One region of the Pseudomonas lutea genome, then DNA from elsewhere that is predicted to be linked to it. Evidence: predicted binding sites of a transcription regulator. Region 1 holds the regulator's gene; the other holds the start of a gene.
What was found. The regulator sigma-54, encoded in region 1, starts transcription at its own class of promoters, with help from an activator protein. The targets are predictions, from matches to a motif close to ANTGGCATNNANNTTGCTNT.

Region 1 (11,668 bases):
AAGGGCTCGTCGTACATGAGGATCTGCGGATCCAGCGCGATGGCCCGGGCCAGTGCGACCCGGCGCTTCATGCCACCCGACAGCTCGTCAGGCATCAATTCCACGGCACCGCGCAGCCCGACTGCCTGCAGCTTCAGCAGGACGATGTCGCGGATCATGTCTTCAGGCAGCTTGGTGTGAACCCGCAGCGGAAACGCTACGTTTTCAAAAACGTCGAGATCGGTGAACAGCGCGCCGCTCTGGAAAAGCACGCCCATCTGCTTGCGGGCATCGAACAGATCGCTGCGCGAAAGCTTCGGCAAATTCTGGCCGTTGACCCACACTTCGCCTGCGCTCGGGCGCAGTTGTGCTCCCATCAGTCGCAGCAGCGTGGTTTTACCACTGCCCGATGGCCCCATGATGCCGGTGACTTTGCCCCGGGGAATGCGGATGTCCACATTATTGAAGATGCTGCGCGTACCGCGCTTGAAGGAAACGCCCTTCAGCTCGACCGCGTAGGCGTTATCGGCACTCATCTAAACTCCTTGCGATGCAACCTGTCTCTCAGATGCCGCGTTCTTGACGAACGACACACTTTCGGAGGGGCCGAACAAGCGGCGGACTATACCACCGCTCTCATACGCCGCCCAAGCTCCAACGTGTCAAGTCGCAAACAAAGAAGTGGATTAGAGACTGCGTTGAAATTTCCTACCTGTCGCCAGCCTTATTAAAGCGCCTGCTGAAGGACCAGCCGCTTCATTAAACAAACAGCAGCGATGAAGCGTGAGGCTTTTGAACATTGCCGCTATAATCCCCGGCTTTTCACCAAGCGACCCCTTCCGATATGTCCAATGCCCGCGACCTGATTGAATCGGCACAGAGCACCATCCGCCTTGAAATAGAGGCCGTGGAAGGTTTGCTCGCGCACATCAATGCCGATTTCGTCCGCGCCTGCGACCTGATTTTGGGCAGTCAGGGCCGCGTGGTCGTGGTCGGCATGGGCAAATCAGGGCACATTGGCAAGAAGATCGCCGCGACCCTCGCCAGCACGGGCACGCCTTCTTTTTTCGTGCACCCGGCTGAGGCCAGTCACGGTGACATGGGCATGATCACCAGCGCCGACATCATCCTGGCGTTGTCCAATTCGGGCACGACGGCCGAAATCGTCACGCTGCTGCCACTGATCAAACGCCTGGGCATCAAGATGATCAGCCTCACCGGTAACCCGGAGTCGACGCTGGCCAAGGCCGCCGATGTCAATCTCAATGCACGGGTAGAAAAAGAAGCCTGCCCGCTCAATCTGGCGCCGACCTCCTCCACTACGGCGGCGCTCGTCATGGGGGATGCCCTGGCCGTCGCGCTGCTCGACGCCCGAGGCTTTACCGCTGAAGATTTCGCGTTTTCCCACCCCGGCGGGGCGCTTGGCCGCCGGCTGCTGTTGAAGGTCGAGCACGTCATGCACACTGGCGCGAACCTGCCTCAGGTGGCGCGAGGCACGCCGCTGCGTGACTCGCTGATGGAAATGACGCGCAAGGGCCTGGGCATGACGGCCATCCTCGAAAGCGACGGCCGTCTCGCCGGCATCTTCACGGACGGCGATCTGCGGCGCACGCTCGACCGCCCCATCGACATACGCCTGGCGACCATCGATGAGGTCATGACCGTACACGGCAAGACCGTGCGCCCGGAAATGCTTGCAGCCGAGGCGCTGAAAATCATGGAAGACAACAAGATCGGCGCACTCATTGTGGTCGACGAGAACGATCGCCCGGTTGGCGCGTTCAACCTTCAAGACCTGCTTCGTGCAGGAGTCATGTAAATGAGCGCCGATATGAACGACCTGATGCAACGCGGCAAGAACATCAAACTGGCCATCTTCGACGTCGATGGCGTGCTGACGGATGGACGGCTGTATTTCCTCGAAGACGGCAGCGAGTTCAAGACCTTCAACACCCTCGATGGGCAAGGCATCAAGATGCTCATCAATTCGGGTGTGGCGACTGCAATCATCAGTGGCCGCAAGACCCCCGTGGTAGAGCGGCGTGCAAAAAATCTTGGTATCGCTCATCTGTATCAGGGCCGCGAAGACAAGCTCGTGGTTCTGGACGAGCTTTTACAGCAACTGAATCTAAGCTACGAACAGGTCGCGTACCTGGGTGACGATCTGCCTGACCTGCCTGTGATACGCCGCGTAGGCCTGGGCATGGCTGTCGCCAACGCCGCCGGGTTTGTGCGCGAGCATGCACATGGCACCACCCGGGCACGTGGCGGCGAAGGCGCTGCCCGCGAATTCTGCGAGCTGATCCTGAACGCTCAGGGCAACCTCGAAGCGGCTCACGCCGCCTACCTATAGAAGTGCATTTATGCTGAGCAAAAAGTTTCGTACGTTTCTGCTGTTCGGTGTGCTGGCGCTGCTGCTGGCCGCGGTCGGCTACTGGAACATCAGCCCCGAGAGCTTCCTTGATCAACCCAAGGCTGCCGTGGATGAAAGCGCTGTCGACTATTACGCCACCAACGCCCACAGCATCCAGTACCTGCCCGACGGGACCATGCAATACGACATGACCGCGGACAAGGTCGAGCACCTGAAAGCCACCGACGTCACGCTGATGACTACGCCGGTGCTGCAGATGTATCGGGGCTCAACCTTCCCGTGGCATGTGCAGAGCGTTCGCGCTGAAGTGTCGCCGGGCGGTGATCATGTCGAACTGATCGACTCGGTGCGCATCAACCGCACCGACGAGAAGAACCGCACCACCATCATCACCAGCAGCCGCATGACTGTATTCCCTCAGAAGCAATATGCGGAAACTGCCCAACCCGTTAGAATCGACGGTCTTGGCGGTGTAACGACCGGCACGGGTATGAAAGCGTATCTGAAAGAAAGCAGGATGAACCTGCTATCCAACGTAAGAGGACAGTATGAGGCTCGTTAAAACCCTTCCTTTTTTGCTCGGCCTGGGCGCAGCACTGGGAAGCGCGAGCGCCTGGTCTCTGCCGACGGATCGCGATCAACCCATCCATATTCAGTCGGATGACGCGCAACTGGACGACAAGCAGGGCATCGCCACCTACAAGGGCAATGTCATCATTACTCAGGGCACGATGAAAATCACCGGTAACACGGTGACCATCACCCGTACGCCACAAGGTGACGTGGACGTCTTCACGTCAGTGGGCAACCTGGCTTATTACGAGCAGAAGCCCAGCGTGGACAAGCCCATCGTTCAGGCATGGGGCGTCACCATTCAGTACTTCGCGGCCCAGAACCGCATCGTCCTGATCGACAAAGCCAAAGTGGTCAATGACGGCAACACCTCCGAAGGCGAGAAAATCGTCTACGACACCGTCAAGCAGGTCGTCAACGCTGGCCGTGCCAATGGCACCAAGGTGACTGCGCCGCGTCCGCGCATCGACATGGTCATCCAGCCGAAAAAGAAAACCGACCAGCAGAAGGCCCAGTAATGGCGACGCTGAAAGCCCAACACCTGGCCAAGGCCTATAAAAGCCGTCAGGTCGTACGTGACGTCAGCCTGTCTATCGAGAGCGGCCAGATCGTCGGCCTGCTCGGCCCGAACGGCGCCGGCAAGACCACCTGCTTCTACATGATCGTGGGATTGGTCCAGGCCGATCAGGGTCGCGTCCTGATCGACGACCAGGACGTCAGCCACCAGCCGATGCATGGCCGCGCACGCGCTGGCATCGGCTACCTGCCCCAGGAAGCGTCGATCTTCCGCAAGCTCTCGGTGTCGGACAACATCATGGCGATCCTGGAGACCCGCAAGGAACTCGATCGCGCCGCCCGCCGCAAGGAGCTCGAAAGCCTGCTGCAGGAATTCCACATCACCCATATCCGCGACAACCTGGGCATGAGCCTTTCAGGCGGCGAACGTCGCCGCGTCGAAATCGCCCGCGCACTGGCCACTTCGCCAAAATTCATTCTGCTCGATGAGCCCTTTGCCGGCGTTGACCCGATCTCCGTTGGCGACATCAAGCAGATCATTCACCACCTCAAGGCTAAAGGGATCGGTGTTCTGATCACTGACCACAACGTGCGTGAAACGCTGGATATCTGCGAAACCGCCTACATCGTCAACGATGGGCAATTGATTGCCGAGGGCAACGCTGAATCCATCCTGGCCAACCAGTTGGTCAAGGAAGTGTATCTGGGTCACGAGTTCCGGCTCTGACCGAGTGATGACGGGGCATCGGGCGACGAGCCGCATACGCTCCGTCGCCGCCTCGCTTTTAATTGTCATCACGCTCTAGGCAAACCCTCCTGCTTCAGGCATATAATTTGCTTAAGTTGGCGCCCTTGGCGCCCTGGTAGTAAATGGCGCGCAGTGCGCCGGCGAATAAGGTGTTTAGCCCTGCCATGAAACCTTCGCTAGTCTTGAGAATGGGCCAGCAGCTGACGATGACCCCGCAGCTGCAACAGGCAATCCGTTTACTTCAGTTGTCGACGCTGGATCTCCAACAGGAGATTCAAGAGGCGCTGGAGTCGAACCCGATGCTGGAACGGCAAGAGGAAGGCGACGATTTCGATAACGCCGACCCTTTGGCCGATAACATAGAGCAAAAGCCCAACGCCGATGTTCAGGAGCCGACCTATCAGGAGTCGGCGCCGACTGTGGACAATCTTGAAGAAGGCGACTGGAGCGAGCGCATCCCCAACGAGCTGCCCGTCGACACTGCGTGGGAAGACGTTTATCAGACCAGCGCCAGCAGCCTGCCCAGCAACGATGACGATGAGTGGGACTTCACCACCCGCACCTCGGTTGGCGAGAGCCTGCAAAGCCACTTGCTGTGGCAGCTGAACCTGGCGCCGATGTCGGACACCGATCGCCTGATCGCCGTGACCCTGATCGACTGCATCAACAACCAGGGCTATCTGGACGAGACACTGGAAGAGCTGCTCGACGCTTTCGACCCTGAACTCGACATCGAGCTGGACGAGATCGAAGCGGTTTTGCATCGTATTCAGCAGTTCGAGCCTGCCGGCATTGGCGCTCGCAACCTGAGCGAATGCCTCCTGTTGCAGCTGCGACAGTTACCGGCCAAGACCCCGTGGCTGGCAGAAGCGCAGAAGCTGGTCGGTGATTACATCGATCTACTGGGCAGCCGCGATTACTCACAGCTGATGCGCCGCATGAAGCTCAAGGAAGATGACCTGCGTCAGGTCATCGAACTGGTCCAGAGCCTCAACCCCCGCCCCGGCTCGCAGATCGAATCCAGCGAACCTGAATATGTCGTCCCTGACGTCATCGTGCGCAAGGACAACGAGCGCTGGCTGGTGGAATTGAACCAGGAGTCCGTTCCACGCTTGCGGGTCAACCCGCAGTACGCCGGCTTTGTGCGTCGTGCCGATACCAGTGCCGACAACACCTTCATGCGCAACCAGTTGCAGGAAGCGCGCTGGTTCATCAAGAGCCTGCAAAGCCGCAACGAAACGCTGATGAAAGTGGCCACTCAAATCGTTGAACATCAGCGTGGCTTTCTGGAGTACGGCGACGAGGCGATGAAGCCGCTGGTCCTGCACGACATCGCTGAAGCGGTGGGCATGCATGAATCCACGATCTCGCGCGTGACGACGCAGAAGTTCATGCACACCCCGCGCGGAATTTACGAGCTCAAGTATTTCTTTTCCAGCCACGTCAGCACCTCGGAAGGCGGCGAGTGCTCGTCAACGGCCATTCGCGCGATCATCAAAAAACTGGTCGCCGCGGAAAATCAGAAAAAGCCGTTGAGTGACAGCAAGATCGCTGGTTTACTGGAAGCACAAGGCATCCAAGTGGCCCGTCGCACAGTCGCCAAGTACCGCGAATCCCTGGGGATTGCGCCGTCCAGCGAACGCAAGCGACTGATGTAAGGTCATGCGTCAAAGCGTTCCAGCGGCAGGCACTACGCCTGCCTCTTAATGCACTGGCAACGAAGGAGAAGCTGTATGCAAGTCAACATCAGTGGACACCAGCTGGAAGTGACCGAACCTCTGCGTACCTACATCGGTGAGAAGCTCGCCCGATTGGAACGCCACTTTGACAAGATAACCAACGTACAGGTCACCATGGAGGTCGAGAAGCTCAAGCAGAAAATTGAAGCCACCTTGCATGTGCCTGGCGCAGAAGTGGTTGCCAACGCTGAACACGACGACATGTACGCCGCCATTGACCTGCTTGCCGACAAGCTTGACCGCCAACTCAAAAAACATAAGGAAAAACAGCAAAGTCTGCTGCAAGGCGCGACTGCTCGCTGATACTCCCCACCCATGATCCGACTTGAAAATATCCTGACCCCTGGCCGTTCGCTCGTGAACGTGCCAGGCGGCAGCAAGAAAGCCGTACTCCAAAACATTGCCAAGATGATCGGCAGAGAAGTGCCCGATCTCGACGAAGAGGTGGTGTTTGAAAGCCTTATTGCCCGTGAGAAGCTGGGTTCGACCGGCTTTGGCAACGGCATTGCCATTCCTCACTGCCGCTTGAAGGGCTGCACCACACCCGTGAGCGCAGTTCTGCATCTCGAGAAACCCATCGACTTCGACGCCATCGACGGCGCGCCGGTCGATCTGTTGTTTGTGCTTCTTGTGCCTGAAGCGGCGACCGACGCTCACCTCGAGCTGCTGCGTCAGATCGCCAGCATGCTTGATCGCGAAGACGTCCGTAAAAGCCTGCGCGGCGCCAAAACCAGCGAAGATTTGTATAACGTCGTCCTCGACGCCCAGAACGGTCACTGACCATGCGCATGATCATCGTCAGCGGTCGCTCCGGCTCCGGTAAGAGCACGGCTCTCGATGTCCTCGAAGACAGCGGCTTCTATTGCGTCGACAACCTCCCTGCGGGCCTGCTTCCGGAGCTTGCAGAGCGCGCGTTGATCAACACCGAGCTGGCGGAACCGCTGTTGGCGGTTTCAATCGACGCACGCAATTTGCCGAGTCACCTGACCCGATTCCCGCGCATGCTCGAAGAAGTCCGCGCGCGGCACATCCAGTGCGACGTGCTCTTTCTGGACGCGGATGAAGCCACCCTGCTCAAACGCTTTTCCGAGACACGTCGTCGTCATCCGCTCAGCACGGCCACGCGTTCATTGGCAGAAGCCATCCGCGACGAGAAGACCTTGCTCGGCCCCATCATTGATTTGGCTGACCTGACGGTCGACACCACCCACCTCAATCTTTATCAGCTGCGCGACATCCTTAAACTGCGGCTGCTGAACAAGCCTGAGCCGGGCACGGCGTTCCTCATCGAATCTTTCGGCTTCAAGCGTGGTATGCCCGTCGACGCTGATCTGGTCTTCGATGTGCGCTGCCTGCCCAATCCGTACTGGAAGCCCGAACTGCGCGAGCAATCGGGCCTCGACAAGCCAGTGGCTGAATACCTGGCGGCCCAGCCGGATGTCGAAGAGATGTTTCAGGACATCTTTTCATACCTCAACAAGTGGTTGCCGCGCTTCGCCGCCAGTAACCGCGCCTACGTCACAATCGCCATTGGCTGCACGGGCGGGCACCACCGCTCCGTCTACCTGACCGAACGCCTGGGTCAGGTTCTGCAGCAATCGCTCAAGAATGTTCAGGTTCGCCACCGCGACCTAAGCTGAAAGGACCTCCATCGCGATGCCCGCTCTACAAATCACCATCATCAACAAGCTGGGTTTGCACGCCCGTGCCGCAGCCAAATTCGTGGGCGTTGCCGGCAAGTACCCATGCCAGATCAGGGTCGGCCGCACGCCAGAGTCCATGGTCGACGGCAAAAGCATCATGGCCGTCATGATGCTCGCCGCTGGCAAGGGCACCGAGATCCACCTGGCAACTGAAGGCGAGGAGGCAGATGCTGCACTCAAAGGCCTGACGGATCTGATCAACAACAAGTTCGACGAAGGCGAATAAACCTCTCCCCTGAGCAAAGCCCTCCTTCCTGCCTGAGATGATCGATGCCACTGACAGCCATGCCTCCCGACGCGCGAGGGGTCAGATCAGGGTCCGAGAAGATACTGATGCTGGGCAGCGTGGTGGCCGTGGCGGCTATTCTGGCCATCGTGGGATGGCTGCTCTTTCGCGAACTCGGCACTGCCAGCGAGGCCGCCGTGCGCTCGGCAAACAATGTCGTGCAACTGATCGACGCCGACGTGCAGCGCAATGCCGAGCTGTACGACACCTCTCTTCAGGGCTTGATCGCTGCATGGCGCCGGCCCGACCTCATGACCATTTCCCCGGAGCTACGGCAATTGGTCCTGTTCGATCGCGCCACGGCTGCCCCCTATAAAGGGGACCTGGTGCTGCTTGACGATACCGGCCGGATCATCGCCGATTCCACATCGCTCATACCGCGGCAAGACGATTTTTCGGATCGTCCGGGTTTTTCCGACCTCAAGAACAGTGGCTCGCTGGCGTTGCGGGTGGACGGGCCTTTTCTTTCGCGCTGGGGTTTCAAGGACCTCTGCATCAGTTTCAGCCGCCGTCTCCCGTCTGATGATGGCAGGTTCGTCGGGGTCGCCAGCGCATCGATGCGGCTTTCCTATTTCGATCAGTTGTTCCGCACCCTCGACATCGGGCCGACCAGCACGGTTAACCTGCTCAGTGCAGAGGGGGTATTGCTTGCGCGTCAACCGGATGACAACACCCGAACATTCATCGGCCAGAATTTCAGCATGCGGCCGAACTTCAAACGGATCCTGAAAGAGGTTAATGGCAGTTTTGCGGCAGTTTCCGAGCTGGATGGCGCGCAACGCCTTTATACCTTCTCCCGTGTGGGCGACTTGCCGTTGATTGTCGTGGTGGCCCAGTCACGGGACGATGTCTACGCCGTATGGAAACGCAATGCACTGTTGGTGACAGGCGCGACCGGCCTGCTCTGCCTCGGGATTGTGTGGCTGTCATGGTTACTCGGCCGGCAGTTGCGCCTTCGTCATAAGGCGGAGCGTGAACTGGCCGGCCTGGCCTCGACCGATGGCCTCACCGGGCTGGCGAATCGGCGCAGGCTGGATCAGGTCCTGAAGCAGGAATGGGCGCGAGGCATACGCTCGGGCAGGCCGCTGGCATTGCTGATGATTGATGTGGACCACTTCAAGGCTTTCAACGACCGGCATGGGCATCACGGTGGCGATGTCGCACTGCGCAGCGTTGCCCAGACCCTTGCTGCGAACATTCGCAGGCCCGGGGATCTGGCGGCGCGCTATGGCGGTGAGGAATTCATGATCGTGCTCCCTGAAACGGACAAGTCCGGTGCATGCGTCATCGCCGAAAAACTGCGCCTGGCCGTCGAAGGCCTTCCGCCGTTCGCTGATGACACCGTACCTATCACCGTCAGCATCGGCGTCGCCACGCATCTGCCCGCGACCCACGACTTGCCCGAGCCGCTGTTTCACGCTGCCGACCGAGCGCTTTATCGCGCGAAGAAATATGGCAGAAATCGCGTGGAGGTCGAACCCTACGTTCATCCATACGCCGAGCGCCAGGCATAAAAAAACGCCAGACTGGCTGGCGTTTTTTCGAGCTACTCCAACTTACTTGTTGGCAGCACGAACGGTGTCACGCAGGGCTTTGACCTTGTCGTGGTTCGCCTGCACGCCCTGCAGCTGACGCTGGATCAGGGCAGTGACGTTGGCTGGCAGGTTCTTCTCGGTGGCTTCCTGTGCAGCTTTTTTGTAAGCCTTCAGGGCGTGGTCTTCACCGCTTTCGACTTCGTTGAGAACGGCTTCGTCGCTCTTACCGGTGAGGGCACTTTTCAGGTTTACCCACAGACGGTGTGCGCCGCCAGCGACGCTCGAGGAATCTTCTGGGTCGCCGCCCAGTGCACGCACTTCGGCTTGCAGCTCGGCAACAGAGGTTTTGCAGCCGGAAGAGCGGGAAAGCAGGTAAGCCTTGATTTCCGGGTTCTTGGCGTCTTCAGCAGCAGTGTGGAAACCTTTTTCACCGTCAATGCTGGTCTCGATCAAGTCATTCAGAACAGAGATGGCTTCTTTGTTGATATCCGACATTTTGCGGTTCCTTTCTGGCAGGTTTATCAAAGGTTCGATGAAGCGAAACGCTCTATACAAGGAATATTGCACTGTGCATGCCAGCTTTTCCGAAAATGAAATATCCTTTTATTTCAGTCACTTATCCTTATCAAGCGACAGTTGCACCGCGCTTTCTGCATGATCTGTATGTTTTCGCAATTGCAGAATGCACGTATTGTCTGGATTCACCCCAATGGATACGCGGTTTTGCATGGAACCTGAAAAACTCAAACTGCTGGTCGTCCGTGAGATGCCGTTCGGCAAGTATCAGGGCCGCTTATTGGCCGACCTCCCCGGCGACTATCTGAACTGGTTTGCGCGGCAGGGATTTCCTGCAGGCGAGCTCGGCAGCTTGCTGGCACTTATGCACGAGATCGACCACAACGGACTCTCGGCATTGCTCGACCCCCTGCGTACACGTCCCCGCGAGCCCTTGCGCAGCGGCCCATCGAAAGCCCCCATACGCTTCAACTGAATGGCCAATGACCACAGCGAGCAGCCTGATGAACAGCACCGCATACGCGACACCGGAAACAGTGGATGAGCAGGCTCGGAGCGAGGAGTTCTGGGGGCAGATTGCTGCGCAGTATGATCTGGAGCCTGGCCCGGTCAACTTTGAGCACGGCTATTTCGGCCGCATGACCCGCGCGGCACTTCAGGACTACGAGCAAAACCTTGCTTACGTCAACCGCAGCAACTCGGTCTATGTGAGGCAACAGTTCGACACGCAGGACAGCGAGACCATCCGCGCCGACCTTGCAAGCCTGCTCAACGTGCCCGTGCGGGACGTCGCCTTGACCCGCTCCGCATCCGAATCGGTGCAGTCGCTTATTCGCAACTACAACGGCCTGGTTCCCGGTGATCAGGTGCTCGTAAGTGACCTGGATTACAACAGCGTTCAAACCGGCATGCGCTGGCTGGCGAAAAACCGTGGCGTGGAGGTGATCGAAATCACCCACCAGCACCCTGCCAGCCACGACGCGCTATTGCAGGCCTACCGTGAAGCATTCGCTGCCCATCCCCGCCTCAAGCTGGTTGCGCTGACCTACGTCACCCACCGGACCGGGCTGGTGATGCCGGTCAAGGCAATCGCCGAGCTGGCCAGGGATCACGGCGTGGAGGTGATTCTTGACGGCGCTCATGCGCTGGGTTTGCTGGATTTCGAGCTCGCGGACCTGGGCGTCTCGTTTGCCGGGTTCAATTTGCAGAAGTGGATAGGCGCACCGTTGAGCCTGGGCTTTATCTACGTAAAGCAGGCGCGCCTGAGTGCTATTGATCCGGACATGGCGGACGAACGTTATGGAGCGGACGATATTCTCGGACGCGTCCCGTATGGCACGCCGAATATTCCAGCACTGATGACGCTGCCCAAAGTCTTCGCAGACCACCGTGCCATGGGAGGTGCGATCGCCAAGGGTGCCCGGCTGGCTTACCTGCGAGACTGTTGGGTGACTCAGGCGCGAGCAATTGAGGGCATCGACGTGCTCACGCCGGACGATCCCCGGCTGTATTGCGGCATTACCTCATTCAGGTTCAGCCGTCACGCCGATCAGGAACGCATGGTTAAACGCCTGTTGGATGAGTACGGAATCTTCGCGGTGACGCGGGAAGGGTCCGCTTGCGGGACGTGCATTCGCATCACCCCGGGCTTTACCACCTCCATCAAGGACATTGAACGCTTGGTGGCGGCATTGCGCGC
Region 2 (11,668 bases), 240 kb from region 1:
TCGTGCGTCTCGACACTCCAGATCAGATCATCCATGGCCTGAAGGCCCGACTTCCATTCGACGGATTGATCGCCGTGCTTCAGGCACGTCAGCAACAGCACCTTGCTCCAGGCTTCCTGCAACAGACGCACAACTACTTGAGGCAGGGTCTTGCCTAGCAGCCGATCGTTGAGCGCCTGTTGCACCCGCTGACGCGCCAGTTCGGCCAGGGCACGGCCTTGCTCAGCGTCGCGGGTGCGCTGCTCAAGCAGCTCGCTGCGACGACGCTCATCGCTGGTGAATGCCAAAAAGTCCACCAGCAGCTCGGTGAAAATGGCCGGGTCGTCGACGAAATCGTGCAGCAGCCGCTGGACGATCTGATCGATGCGCGCGTAGAGCGAGTCCCGCTGGGTGTCGTCGCGGCCGCCCCAGCCCAGGGCTGCGGAGGCGATTTCATTGAGCAATCGGCGCGCAGGGTGACTGCCGCGGCTGAAAAAGCTTTTATCGATGACCGCGACCTTGAGCATCGGAATCTGCAGACGGCCAATCAATGCACGCAGCGAGCTCGGCAGGTTGCGGTCGTCGAGGATGAACTCGAACAGCATCGAGATGAGGTTGATGACGTCCTCATCCGTCGTACCAACGACGCGAAACTTCCCACTGCGCGCGCTGACCCGGCTGATCAACTGTTCAAGCTGAGCCCGCAGGTCAAAGTCATCGCTCTCTTCGGCTTTTGGCACGTACTGCTGCAAGTGCGACAGCAGACGCAGCAGATCCTGGCTCGAAATAGGCCGCGCATCACTGACGGATTCCGGCCGCGGCGTTAGATGGCCGCGGACATGGACGAGCAATTCCTGCAGAGCGGAGAACACGTCCTGAACGCTCTTGTCGAGATTTTCCGTGGCGTGAAGAATCGCGGCATTGTCGGCGCGCAAGGCCTCGCTCGAGGGCGGCGCACTGGTGGTGCGGTCAGTCGAGCGGCGCGACGGCAACACTTTGAGTTCCGGCAATACACCTGCGGAAATTAACAACTGGTTGGCTTCCTCATAGAGCTGGTCGGCGTTGCTCAAGGCGTACTTCTCAAACAGCTTGAGAATGATCAGCTTCACCTTGATTTCAACGCCGAGACTGCGGCCGGCCTGCAGGAAATATTCACACATCAGCGTAGGACCCAACGGATTGGTCTCGTCGGTCAGCGGCTGGGGGATCAGTACGTTCAAACGCGTGGTCAGTTGACCGAGGGCGACGCCGTCGCGGCTCATGACCTTCACTACCATGGCGTCTACCGCCACGGTACGTTCCAGATCATCATTGTGGACCAGCGCCAGTTTGTCGTAGGAAACGGGCTCGGGAAGCGAAGGCTCAGCGACTTCGTACTGACCCAGGCGCAGGAAGGCTTCAAAGAATTTGTCGAGGAAGTTGCGCTCGATGCTTTTGCGCTTCAAGCGCAGGTCGCGCATGGCTTCGAAAAAGATATTTTGCTCAGCGTTGTTACGCGCCCGGTCGGCCATCTCGAAAAGGGTGTCATCCGCATTATCGAACAGCGTTTGCAAGCTTTCCTTGAGCTGCTGAGCAGCTCGGTCACGCACTTGGAGCAGAACGACAGGCAGCCGGGCAAGGGGCGATGATCCCGGAGTTTCCGGACCTGCCTTAAGGGGCACCACCTTATTCCCGTCGTTCTGCATCAAGGACTCCTTCACCGTCGACACACCGCTCCACCAACAGCCACACTCCGCAGCGAATGAAGACTCGACTCCATTCGAACGGATCTCGAAATTTTATCCCTGGGGATGTTGCAGGCTAACGTCAACGCTATGACGTCAATTACAAGGCGAAGTATCGGGTAAATCTGTGCCGCTCGCCAGCGGACTCTTCGCCTTGATTAGAATAATAGAAGGCGGCGAAGCGACTTGTGGTGCGATAGACCACGAAAAACTCATTCTGTCGCACCAGAGGTGAAAAAACCGACAAAGTGCAGTTAATCCATCCGTCCGAACACTTGCCGCGCGTAGGTTAGTACAGGTCTCTGCCTTATACTCCGGCCACTTAGTCCGTGGAGCCTGATATGCCAAACCTACGCCTGGAAGCCCTCACCGCAGAAATCGACGCCAATGTACGGCGTGCGTTACTGGAGGATGTAGGCAGTGGCGACATCACGGCGCAGCTGATTCCGGCCGAGCGCCTGGCTAAGGCGACTGTCATATCTCGCGACGCCGCCGTCATTGCCGGCACCGCGTGGGTGGATGCGGTTTTCCGTCAGCTGGACCCGCGCGTTGCCGTGCATTGGCAGGTTATTGATGGCGATCGCGTTCAGCCCAACCAGCCACTGTTCCGCCTCGAAGGCCCTGCCCGCTCCCTGCTAACCGGAGAACGCAGCGCGCTCAACTTCCTGCAACTGCTTTCCGGTGTTGCCACCCGCGCCCGCTATTACGCCGACAAGGTCGCTGACACACAAGTCAAACTGCTCGACACCCGGAAAACCCTGCCCGGCCTGAGGATTGCGCAGAAGTACGCCGTTGCTTGCGGCGGTTGCCATAACCACCGCATCGGGTTGTACGACGCTTTCCTGATCAAGGAAAACCACATCGCGGCGTGCGGCGGAATCGCCAACGCAATCGACGCCGCGCACAAAATCGCGCCGGGCAAACCGGTTGAGGTGGAAGTCGAAAATCTAGACGAACTCAAACAGGCGCTCGAAGGCGGTGCCGACATCATCATGCTCGACGAATTGAGTCTGGATGACATGCGTGAAGCCGTGCGCCTGACCGCCGGCCGCGCCAAGCTCGAAGCCAGCGGCGGCGTGACCGACGCAACCCTGCTCGCCATCGCCGAAACCGGCGTCGATTACATATCCATCGGCACACTGACCAAAGACGTCAAAGCGGTGGACCTGTCGATGCGCCTGAGCGCCTGAGATCGGCCCAACGTCTTAAAGGTTGAACTGCGACGACTGCCCGGGCTCTGCTTGTTATCACCACAAGGAGAACGGGCATGAACTGTTATCTGTGCCAGACAGAAGCCGAACAGCGCGAATCAACCCAGAGCGGTCAGGTTGTTGTGTGCCGAGACTGCGGCGAGTACCTGATTTCTGACGTTGTGCTCAGGCAGCTTGAGTCGCGGCCGCTGAATTTCTCGAAAATGCGCGATGACCTGCATCGTCAGCGGCAGTACAACGCCACTTCGATGGCGCAGGTTAACAGCGAGACGGCGATCTGGGCTTAAGGAGTTTGGGCTTGGGTTGATTTGGTTTGAGACGTGTTAGGAGATGACGATGGCTGACGAAAAGAAATCGGAAGAGAAAGAACAACCTGAGAAGGATGTGCCGGCGCATTCGACCGAGGAAGAGAAGGAGCGGCTGAAGGATTTCAACAAGGACGGGATTCCGCCTGGGGTTTGGTGACTGGCCGATTGCCGCATTGCTGGATACGAAAAAAGCCCGGTCTTGAGGACCGGGCTTTTTGTGTTTCTGGTGCCGAAAATAGGAATCGAACCTACGACCTTCGCGTTACGAGTGCGCTGCTCTACCGACTGAGCTATTTCGGCGGTGGTCCTTGACCCTTGGCCTTAGAAAGTCAGCATAGAACGTGTCTTCACGTTAAACGGACCCTGACCGAAGCTAAATTCACTTACAGCTCGTTGGCCGATACTGGGCGTCAACGGTGCCCCCGCAAGTCCAGACGAGGGTACCCGTTGCGGAAGCAGCCGGGGCCAGAGTGATTGTTTTCTTCTGTATTGCCGTGTTGGCGTTGGTTTCATTAGCCGTTGCGGTGACAACCCCATCGGTGCCAACTGCTACGGACGCGGTGTACTTTCCAGTAGCGCCGGTGTAGTTCGCGGCGGTGTTGCTCGCGGGCAATGCGCCGCTGCTTTGATAAACTTCGGTAACTGGAACTTTAGCCCCATCCGCCAATGACATAAGCTCGGTCACTTGGGCGCGAATTGTGTAGTTTTGGTAAGCCGGGAGCGCAACCGCAGCCAAAATCCCGACAATCGCAACAACGATCATCAACTCAATCAGGGTAAAACCTTTCTGTGCGTTCATTGCTACTACTCCAAGCGTCAATTAGGTGTTGCTCGGATATCTCAAAGCACAGTGCGTGCCAGCTTTTAAAGCGCTGCGTTTAACCCAAAGCTGTGTCCTGTGCATGGCGACCAAGCTATAGCTACGCACAAAGTGACATTTTTGGTCACCTACATTCCGACCATTTGGCAGCACACTCCGACTAGGCTATAAACGCAGTAATGTTTGTATTTGGTGGCTGTAATGACTGATGTCGTCCTAACTGGTTTGGCGAAACAACTCGTTGTCGCTGAGTTGCTCACTGAGAAAGCTGCCCAAACGGCCCACGAACAAGCGCGTCGTGACAAGGTTTCCCTGGTACATCACCTGGTCGAAAACAAGGTGCTTAAAAGCATCACATTGGCCGAAATCGCGTCAGACCAATTTGGTATACCTTTCCTCGATCTCAGCGCGCTAGAGAAGGAAAACCAGCCCAAAGGATTGATAAGCGAGAAGTTAATACGTCAGCATTGCGCGCTGCCGCTCTGGCGTCGGGGCAATAAGCTGTTCGTAGGGATATCTGACCCGACCAACCATCAGGCTATAACCGACATTCAGTTCAGCACTGGGCTGACGACCGAAGCAATTTTGGTTGAGGACGACAAGCTCACCATCGCCATAGACAAGTTTTTCGACAGCCATTCAGGCATGGGCGATTTAGCCGACGTCGATCTTGGACTTGAAATCGAAGCAGTCGATGAGGCCAAGGAAAAAGCCATCGGCGGTCATGATTCCGATGACGCGCCTGTGGTTCGCTTTGTGAATAAAATGCTCATGGACGCCATCCGTCTCGGGTCATCCGATCTACATTTCGAGCCCTACGAGAAAATCTTCCGAGTGCGACTCCGTACTGATGGCATTCTTCACGAGGTAGCGAAACCGCCTATTCACTTGGCTGGGCGGATCGCAGCACGCCTAAAGGTTATGGCGAGCCTCGATATTTCGGAGCGTCGTAAACCTCAGGACGGCCGCATCAAACTAAGGATTTCGAAAAACCGCGCCATCGACTTCCGGGTCAATACGCTACCCACTTTGTGGGGCGAAAAAATCGTAATGCGAATTCTAGACCCAACGAGCGCGCAGATGGGTATCGACGCTCTCGGGTATGAGCCGGAGCAGAAAGCGCTATACCTAGAAGCTCTTCGCCAACCTCAAGGCATGATCCTTGTGACCGGCCCTACCGGCTCGGGCAAAACGGTATCGCTTTATACCGGACTGAATATTCTCAACACCGTGGACATCAATATTTCGACTGCCGAAGACCCAGTAGAGATCAATCTCGAAGGTATCAACCAGGTCAACGTCAATCCGCGTCAGGGAATGGACTTCTCTCAGGCGTTGCGGGCGTTTTTGCGTCAGGACCCTGACGTAATCATGGTCGGTGAGATTCGAGACCTGGAGACTGCCGAAATTGCGATTAAGGCATCCCAAACCGGCCACATGGTGTTGTCCACGCTGCACACTAACAGCGCCGCAGAGACCCTGACGCGGCTGCACCATATGGGCGTAGCGGCTTTCAACATCGCAACAGCGATAAACCTGATCATTGCCCAACGTCTCGCGCGGAAGCTGTGCGCTCACTGCAAGAAAGCCGTGGAGATTCCGCGGGAGACATTGATTGCAGAAGGTTTCCCCGAGTCACAAATCGGCTCGTTCCAGCTTTACTCCCCAATGGGGTGCGAGCACTGCAACAGCGGCTACAAGGGCCGAGTAGGTATCTACGAGGTGGTGAAGAGCACACCAGCGCTGGAGCGCATCATTATGGAGGAAGGTAATTCAATCCAGATTTCCGAGCAGATGCGCAAAGACGGCTTTAACGATCTGCGCACATCGGGCCTGATGAAGGCTATGCAGGGCGTGACCAGCCTCGAAGAAATAAACAGGGTGACCAAGGATTAAGCATGGCGACCAAAGCAGTCAAAGTCAGCGTCTATGCTTGGGAAGGGGTAGATAAAAAAGGGACGAAGCTCACTGGCGAAATCAACGGGCATAACCCTGCCCTAGTGAAAGCTCAGCTACGTAAGCAGGGAATCAACCCGACTAAAGTTCGTAAGAAGTCGGTGTCCATCTTCGGCAAGGGCAAGAAAATCAAGCCACTGGACATCGCATTCTTCAGCCGTCAGATGGCGACAATGATGAAGGCAGGTGTACCTCTGCTGCAGTCTTTCGACATCATCAGCGAAGGCCACGAAAACCCCAATATGCGAAAGCTTGTGGACGACATTAAGCAGGAGGTCGCTGCCGGGCATAGCTTCGCGACGGCCCTACGCCAGAAACCACTGTATTTCGACGATCTTTTCTGCAATTTGGTGGACGCGGGCGAGCAGGCTGGGGCCCTCGAAGCCTTGCTGGACCGTGTCGCAACATACAAGGAAAAAACCGAATCGCTGAAGGCGAAAATCAAAAAAGCGATGACCTATCCAATCGCTGTGGTCGTCGTAGCATTCGTTGTAACAGGCATTCTTCTCCTCAAAGTCGTACCCCAGTTTCAAAGTATTTTCGAAGGCTTCGGTGCGAAGCTTCCCGCATTTACGGTGATGGTGATTGGGCTCTCCCAAATCGTTCAGGATTACTGGTGGATATTGCTCGCAGGGATCGCTTTGGGCATTTTTCTATTTCGCCGAGCGTATAGAAATTCGGAGAAATTCAGAAATGGACTGGACCGAGCGCTTTTAAAGGTTCCTGTGGTCGGCCCGTTGCTCTACAAATCTGCAGTGGCCCGCTACGCGCGAACCTTATCCACAACCTTCGCCGCTGGCGTTCCTCTGGTTGAGGCGCTGGATTCAGTTGCGGGCGCGACTGGCAACGTCGTCTTCAAGAACGCGGTCAACAAGGTCAAGCAGGACGTTTCCACAGGCATGCAGCTTAATTTCTCGATGCGCAGCACCGGGGTATTCCCAATGCTCGCGGTTCAGATGACCGCCATCGGTGAAGAGTCAGGCGCACTCGATTCAATGCTGGATAAAGTTGCGACGTATTACGAAGATGAAGTCGACAACATGGTTGATAGTCTTACCGCTTTGATGGAACCAATGATCATGGCTGTGCTTGGCGTGATCGTCGGCGGGCTCGTCATCGCTATGTACCTCCCCATCTTCCAGCTCGGAAACGCCGTCTAATCATGCCCCTCCTCGACTTCCTGGCCAGCTCTCCGCTGGCCTTTGTTCTATGCACGCTCATCTTGGGCCTGCTCGTCGGCAGTTTCCTAAACGTCGTTGTCTACCGTCTCCCAAAAATGATGATCCGCGACTGGAAAATCCAGTCGCGCGAAATGCTCGAACTCCCCCCAGAGCCGCAACCAGAAACCTTCAACCTGATCCTCCCTCACTCGCGCTGTCCGCACTGCTCTCACAAAATCCGAGCATGGGAAAACATTCCGGTCGTGAGTTATCTGTTCCTCGGCGGTAAGTGTTCCCAGTGCAAAGCCCCCATCAGCAAGCGCTACCCGCTCGTTGAGTTATCGTGCGGCTTACTCTCGGCCTTCATCGCTTGGCATTTCGGTTTCGGCTGGGAGGCGGGGGCGATGCTGGTGCTGACGTGGGGTTTGTTGGCGATGAGCCTGATCGACGCCGATCATCAGCTGTTGCCGGACGCTATTGTCTTGCCTCTCCTGTGGCTGGGGTTGATCGTCAATTCGTTTGGGCTGTTCGCTTCGCTGACCGATGCGCTGTGGGGCGCGGTCGCGGGTTATTTGGTGTTGTGGTGCGTGTTCTGGCTGTTCAAGCTGGTCACCGGCAAGGAAGGCATGGGCTACGGTGACTTCAAGTTGCTGGCTATGTTGGGCGCCTGGGGCGGGTGGCAAATTTTGCCGCTGACGATCCTTTTGTCGTCGATTGTCGGGGCGGTTTTAGGGCTGATTCTGCTGCGTTTGCGCAATGTTGAGACCAGCACGCCGATCCCCTTCGGTCCTTATCTGGCACTTGCGGGGTGGATCGCGTTGCTCTGGGGTGATCAAATAACCACTTCGTATTTGCAGATCGCCGGCTTCAGATGACCTCTCCTGTTTCAAAATCCTGGATCCTCGGCCTCACTGGCGGTATTGGCAGCGGCAAGAGTGCGGCTGCCCAGTGCTTCGCTGATCTGGGCGTGCATTTAGTCGACGCTGACGACGCTGCTCGCTGGGTGGTTGAACCTGGGCGCCCCGCGCTTGCACAGATCGCAGAGCATTTTGGCGCAGGCGTGCTGCAAGCGGATGGGACTCTGAATCGCTCGGCCTTGCGTGAGCTGATTTTCAAGGATCCGCAGCAGCGGGTCTGGCTTGAGGGTTTGCTTCATCCGTTGATCCGCGAGGAAATCCGTCAGTACCTGGCGCGCGCGGAATCGGCTTACGCGATTCTGGTGTCGCCGTTGTTGCTGGAGACTTCTCAGCACCAGATGGTGCAGCGGGTGTTGGTGATTGATGTGCCGGAATCGGTGCAGATCGAGCGCACGGTGATGCGCGACAAGACCAACGAAGAGCAGGTCCGTGCGATTCTCAAGGCACAGGCCAGTCGCGAGGAACGCTTGAGTCGGGCCGATGACGTGATCGTCAATGACCGTGACCCGGCCTGGCTCAAAAGCGAGGTCGAGCGCTTGCATCACTTTTATTTAACTTTGCGTGGAGGCCAATGATGAGCCAACCAATGACCGTCAATTGCCCAACCTGCGGAGCGCCTGTGGAATGGACGCCGGAGAGTAAGTTTCGGCCGTTCTGTTCGGACCGTTGCAAGTTGATTGACCTGGGGGCGTGGGCATCTGAAGAGCATGCCATTCCGGTGGCGCCGGATGCGGAGGATGAATTGTTTTCGGGTGATTTGGATCCTCGGCAGCATTGATCTGCCTCGCGCGTCGGTCTGACGCCGAGCTGTGGGAGCGCGCTTGCCCGCGATGGCGGTGGGTCAGGTTAGACGATGCTGGATGTGCCATTTTTCGCGGGCAAGCTCGCTCCTACAATTAAGCGCTGATCAATCTCGCATTACCGTCTGACGCCGACCTGTAGGAGCGCGCCTGCCCGCGATGGCGGTGGGTCAGGTTAGACGATGCTGGATGTGCCATTTTTCGCGGGCAAGCGCGCTCCTACAATTAAGCGCTGATCAATCTCGCATTACCGTCTGACGCCGACCTGTAGGAGCGCGCTTGCCCGCGATGGCGGTGGGTCAGGTTATGCGATGCTTCTGGTCCCGGGTACAACGCACAGACGCCAAAAAAGCTTCGCGACAATCATCGCGAAGCTTTTTTGTAAGGCGTGGGTTTAGCCGAGTTTACGCTGCGGTGCGCCGTGGACCATGGTGTAGGCGTAGTCGACGCCCATGCCGTACGCGCCGCTGTGTTCCAGCACCAACTCCATCACGGCTTCGTAGGTTTCCTTGTGTGCCCAGTCGCGCTGGAATTCGAGCAGTACTTGCTGCCAGGTGACCGGCACGGCGCCTGCCTGAATCATCCGCTGCACCGACATGTCGTGGGCCTCTTTGGTTGTGCCGCCGGAAGCGTCGGTGACGATGTACACCTCGTAGCCTTCAGCCAGTGCGTCCAGTGTCGGGAAGTTCAGGCAGACCTCGGTCCACAGCGCGGCGATGATCAGCTTCTTGCGGCCAGTTGCCTTGACCGCTTCAACCAGTTTCTTGTCTTCCCACGAGTTCATCGAGGTCCGCTCGATCGGCTGCTGATCCGGGAACACCGCCAGCAGTTCAGGCCAGATGAAACCGCTGAAGCTTTGGGTTTCGACCGAGGTGTAGATGGTCGGTACGTTGAAGATCTTGGCGGCTTTGGCCAGGCCAACGGTGTTGTTCTTCAACGTCTGGCGGTCGATCGACTGAACGCCGAAAGCCATTTGCGGCTGGTGGTCGATCAGGATCAGAGCGGCGTTGGTTGGGTTCAGCAGTTCGCGAATGGACATGGGTAAATTCCTTCAGTGAGAGTCGTTCGTTAGGGGTCGCCGCTGCGCGGGTTGCGCTTGTTGGCTGGCTTGGGAGTGAATTTACGGACTAGTCGCTTAGGGAACAATCCCATAGAATCGGGACTCATTGTTTCAAAATCAGGAACGGTCATGGATCGTATCGAATGCATGCGCGCGTTTGTCGCCACGGTAGGAGCAAATGGCTTCGCTGCGGCGGCCCGGGCGCTGGACGTGCCGCGCTCGAAAGTCAGCAAACAGATTCAGGCGCTGGAAGAGGCCATCGGTGTGCAGCTGTTGCAGCGCACGACGCGCAGCCTGCATCTGACCGAGGCGGGCGCCGAGTACTACGACGCCTGTCGCGATGTCATCGCTTCGCTGGATGAAGCCGAACAACGCGCGCGGACCGGGATGGGGGAGATACGCGGCGTATTGCGGGTCAACGCACCCATGTCGTTTGGCTTGAGCCGGCTGGGGCCGCTGATTCCAAGCTTCAACGAGCTGCATCCGAACGTTGAGCTGCAAGTGGTGCTGAGCGATCAGCAGGTGGATCCGGTCAAGGGCGGGTTCGACGTCACGATCCGTATCGCCAGCCTTCCAGACTCATCGATGGTTGCGCGCTCGCTGGCACCAGCGCCGAGGATCATGGTGGCCTCCCCCGCTTACCTCGAACGCGAGGGCACGCCGCAAACGCCAAAGGATCTGGCAAACCACAAGTGTCTGAGTTACGGCTATCTGCAAAGCGGCGTCAGCCTGCAGCTGTGTAACGGCAAGGAAACCCAGCGTGTGACAGTCAGCGGGCCGTTGCATGCCAACAACGGCGATATCCTGGCGCAGGCCGCCGTGGCGGGAATGGGCATTGCGCTGTTGCCCAATTTCATCATTGAGCGGGCGGTCGCCGATGGCCGTCTGGTGCCGGTGCTGTGTGACTGGCAAGCGCCGGTGATTTCGGTCAACGCGGTGTACCCGTCGTCCCGACGCGTGCCGATGAAAACCCGGGCGTTTATCGATTTTCTGGTGCAGGAATTATCGGTTGAGTCCGGAGCGTTTTGAGAGCCTCCCTCGGCATTAATATTCACTTCGATCCGTAGGAGCCGGCTTGCCGGCGAAGGCAATCTGTCAGATACATCAAAGGGGATTGACATACCGCTTTCGCCAGCAAGCCGGCTCCTACAGACCATGGCCCGCCAGGACGTCTGTAAAGGATGCACGCTCCTACAATTGCGGCGGTGTCAGCCCCTTCAGACCACACTCCCCACCGGCACCTTCCCTGCGAGCCCATCCGCCAGGCTGGCCAGCACCATCTCGCCCATCCGTGTTCGGGTTTCGACGGTGGCGCTGGCGCGATGGGGTTGCAGGACGACGGTTTCCAGCTCAAACAAGACGTCCGGCACATGCGGCTCCTCGGCGAACACATCAAGCCCGGCGCCCGCGATTGAGCCTGCTTGCAGTGCAGCGACCAAGTCGGGCTCGTTTACGAGACTGCCGCGCGCCACGTTGATCAAAAACCCTTGCGCGTCCAGCGCTTCCAATACCTTGGCGTTGATGATGCCTTTGGCTTTGTCGGCGGCTGCCGCGACAATCAATGCGTCACTCTGCGCGGCCAACTCCACGAGATCGCTCACGAAGCTGTAAGGCACGTCGCTCATGGGCTTGAGATCGGTGTAGCTGATGGGACAGCCAAATGCCGCGGCGCGCGAGGCAACCGCCCGCCCTACCCGGCCCATGCCGACGATGCCGATGCGCATCCCGCTGAA

Region 2: the regulator sigma-54 is predicted to act here: its motif matches at 4,065-4,084, upstream of LT42_RS16825 (pilin).

What each region holds. Positions count from the first base shown of each region.
Region 1 is NZ_JRMB01000002.1:773,092-784,759, forward strand. It holds gene LT42_RS15635 (ATP-binding cassette domain-containing protein) at 1-515, opposite strand, end outside; gene LT42_RS15640 (KpsF/GutQ family sugar-phosphate isomerase) at 824-1,798, shown strand; gene kdsC (3-deoxy-manno-octulosonate-8-phosphatase KdsC) at 1,799-2,332, shown strand; gene lptC (LPS export ABC transporter periplasmic protein LptC) at 2,343-2,915, shown strand; gene lptA (lipopolysaccharide transport periplasmic protein LptA) at 2,902-3,444, shown strand; gene lptB (LPS export ABC transporter ATP-binding protein) at 3,444-4,169, shown strand; gene LT42_RS15665 (RNA polymerase factor sigma-54) at 4,355-5,848, shown strand; gene hpf (ribosome hibernation-promoting factor, HPF/YfiA family) at 5,924-6,232, shown strand; gene ptsN (PTS IIA-like nitrogen regulatory protein PtsN) at 6,245-6,709, shown strand; gene rapZ (RNase adapter RapZ) at 6,712-7,569, shown strand; gene LT42_RS15685 (HPr family phosphocarrier protein) at 7,586-7,858, shown strand; gene LT42_RS15690 (sensor domain-containing diguanylate cyclase) at 7,903-9,432, shown strand; gene LT42_RS15695 (PA2169 family four-helix-bundle protein) at 9,475-9,948, opposite strand; gene LT42_RS15700 (DUF3820 family protein) at 10,181-10,444, shown strand; gene LT42_RS15705 (aminotransferase class V-fold PLP-dependent enzyme) at 10,473-11,668, shown strand, end outside.
Region 2 is NZ_JRMB01000002.1:1,017,631-1,029,298, forward strand. It holds gene LT42_RS16805 (DUF1631 domain-containing protein) at 1-1,664, opposite strand, end outside; gene nadC (carboxylating nicotinate-nucleotide diphosphorylase) at 2,045-2,893, shown strand; gene LT42_RS16815 (hypothetical protein) at 2,971-3,201, shown strand; gene LT42_RS26290 (hypothetical protein) at 3,251-3,379, shown strand; tRNA gene LT42_RS16820 (tRNA-Thr) at 3,447-3,522, opposite strand; gene LT42_RS16825 (pilin) at 3,602-4,021, opposite strand; gene pilB (type IV-A pilus assembly ATPase PilB) at 4,244-5,938, shown strand; gene LT42_RS16835 (type II secretion system F family protein) at 5,941-7,158, shown strand; gene LT42_RS16840 (prepilin peptidase) at 7,161-8,033, shown strand; gene coaE (dephospho-CoA kinase) at 8,030-8,650, shown strand; gene yacG (DNA gyrase inhibitor YacG) at 8,650-8,853, shown strand; gene LT42_RS16850 (hydrolase) at 9,270-9,914, opposite strand; gene LT42_RS16855 (LysR family transcriptional regulator) at 10,065-10,964, shown strand; gene LT42_RS16860 (2-hydroxyacid dehydrogenase) at 11,153-11,668, opposite strand, start outside.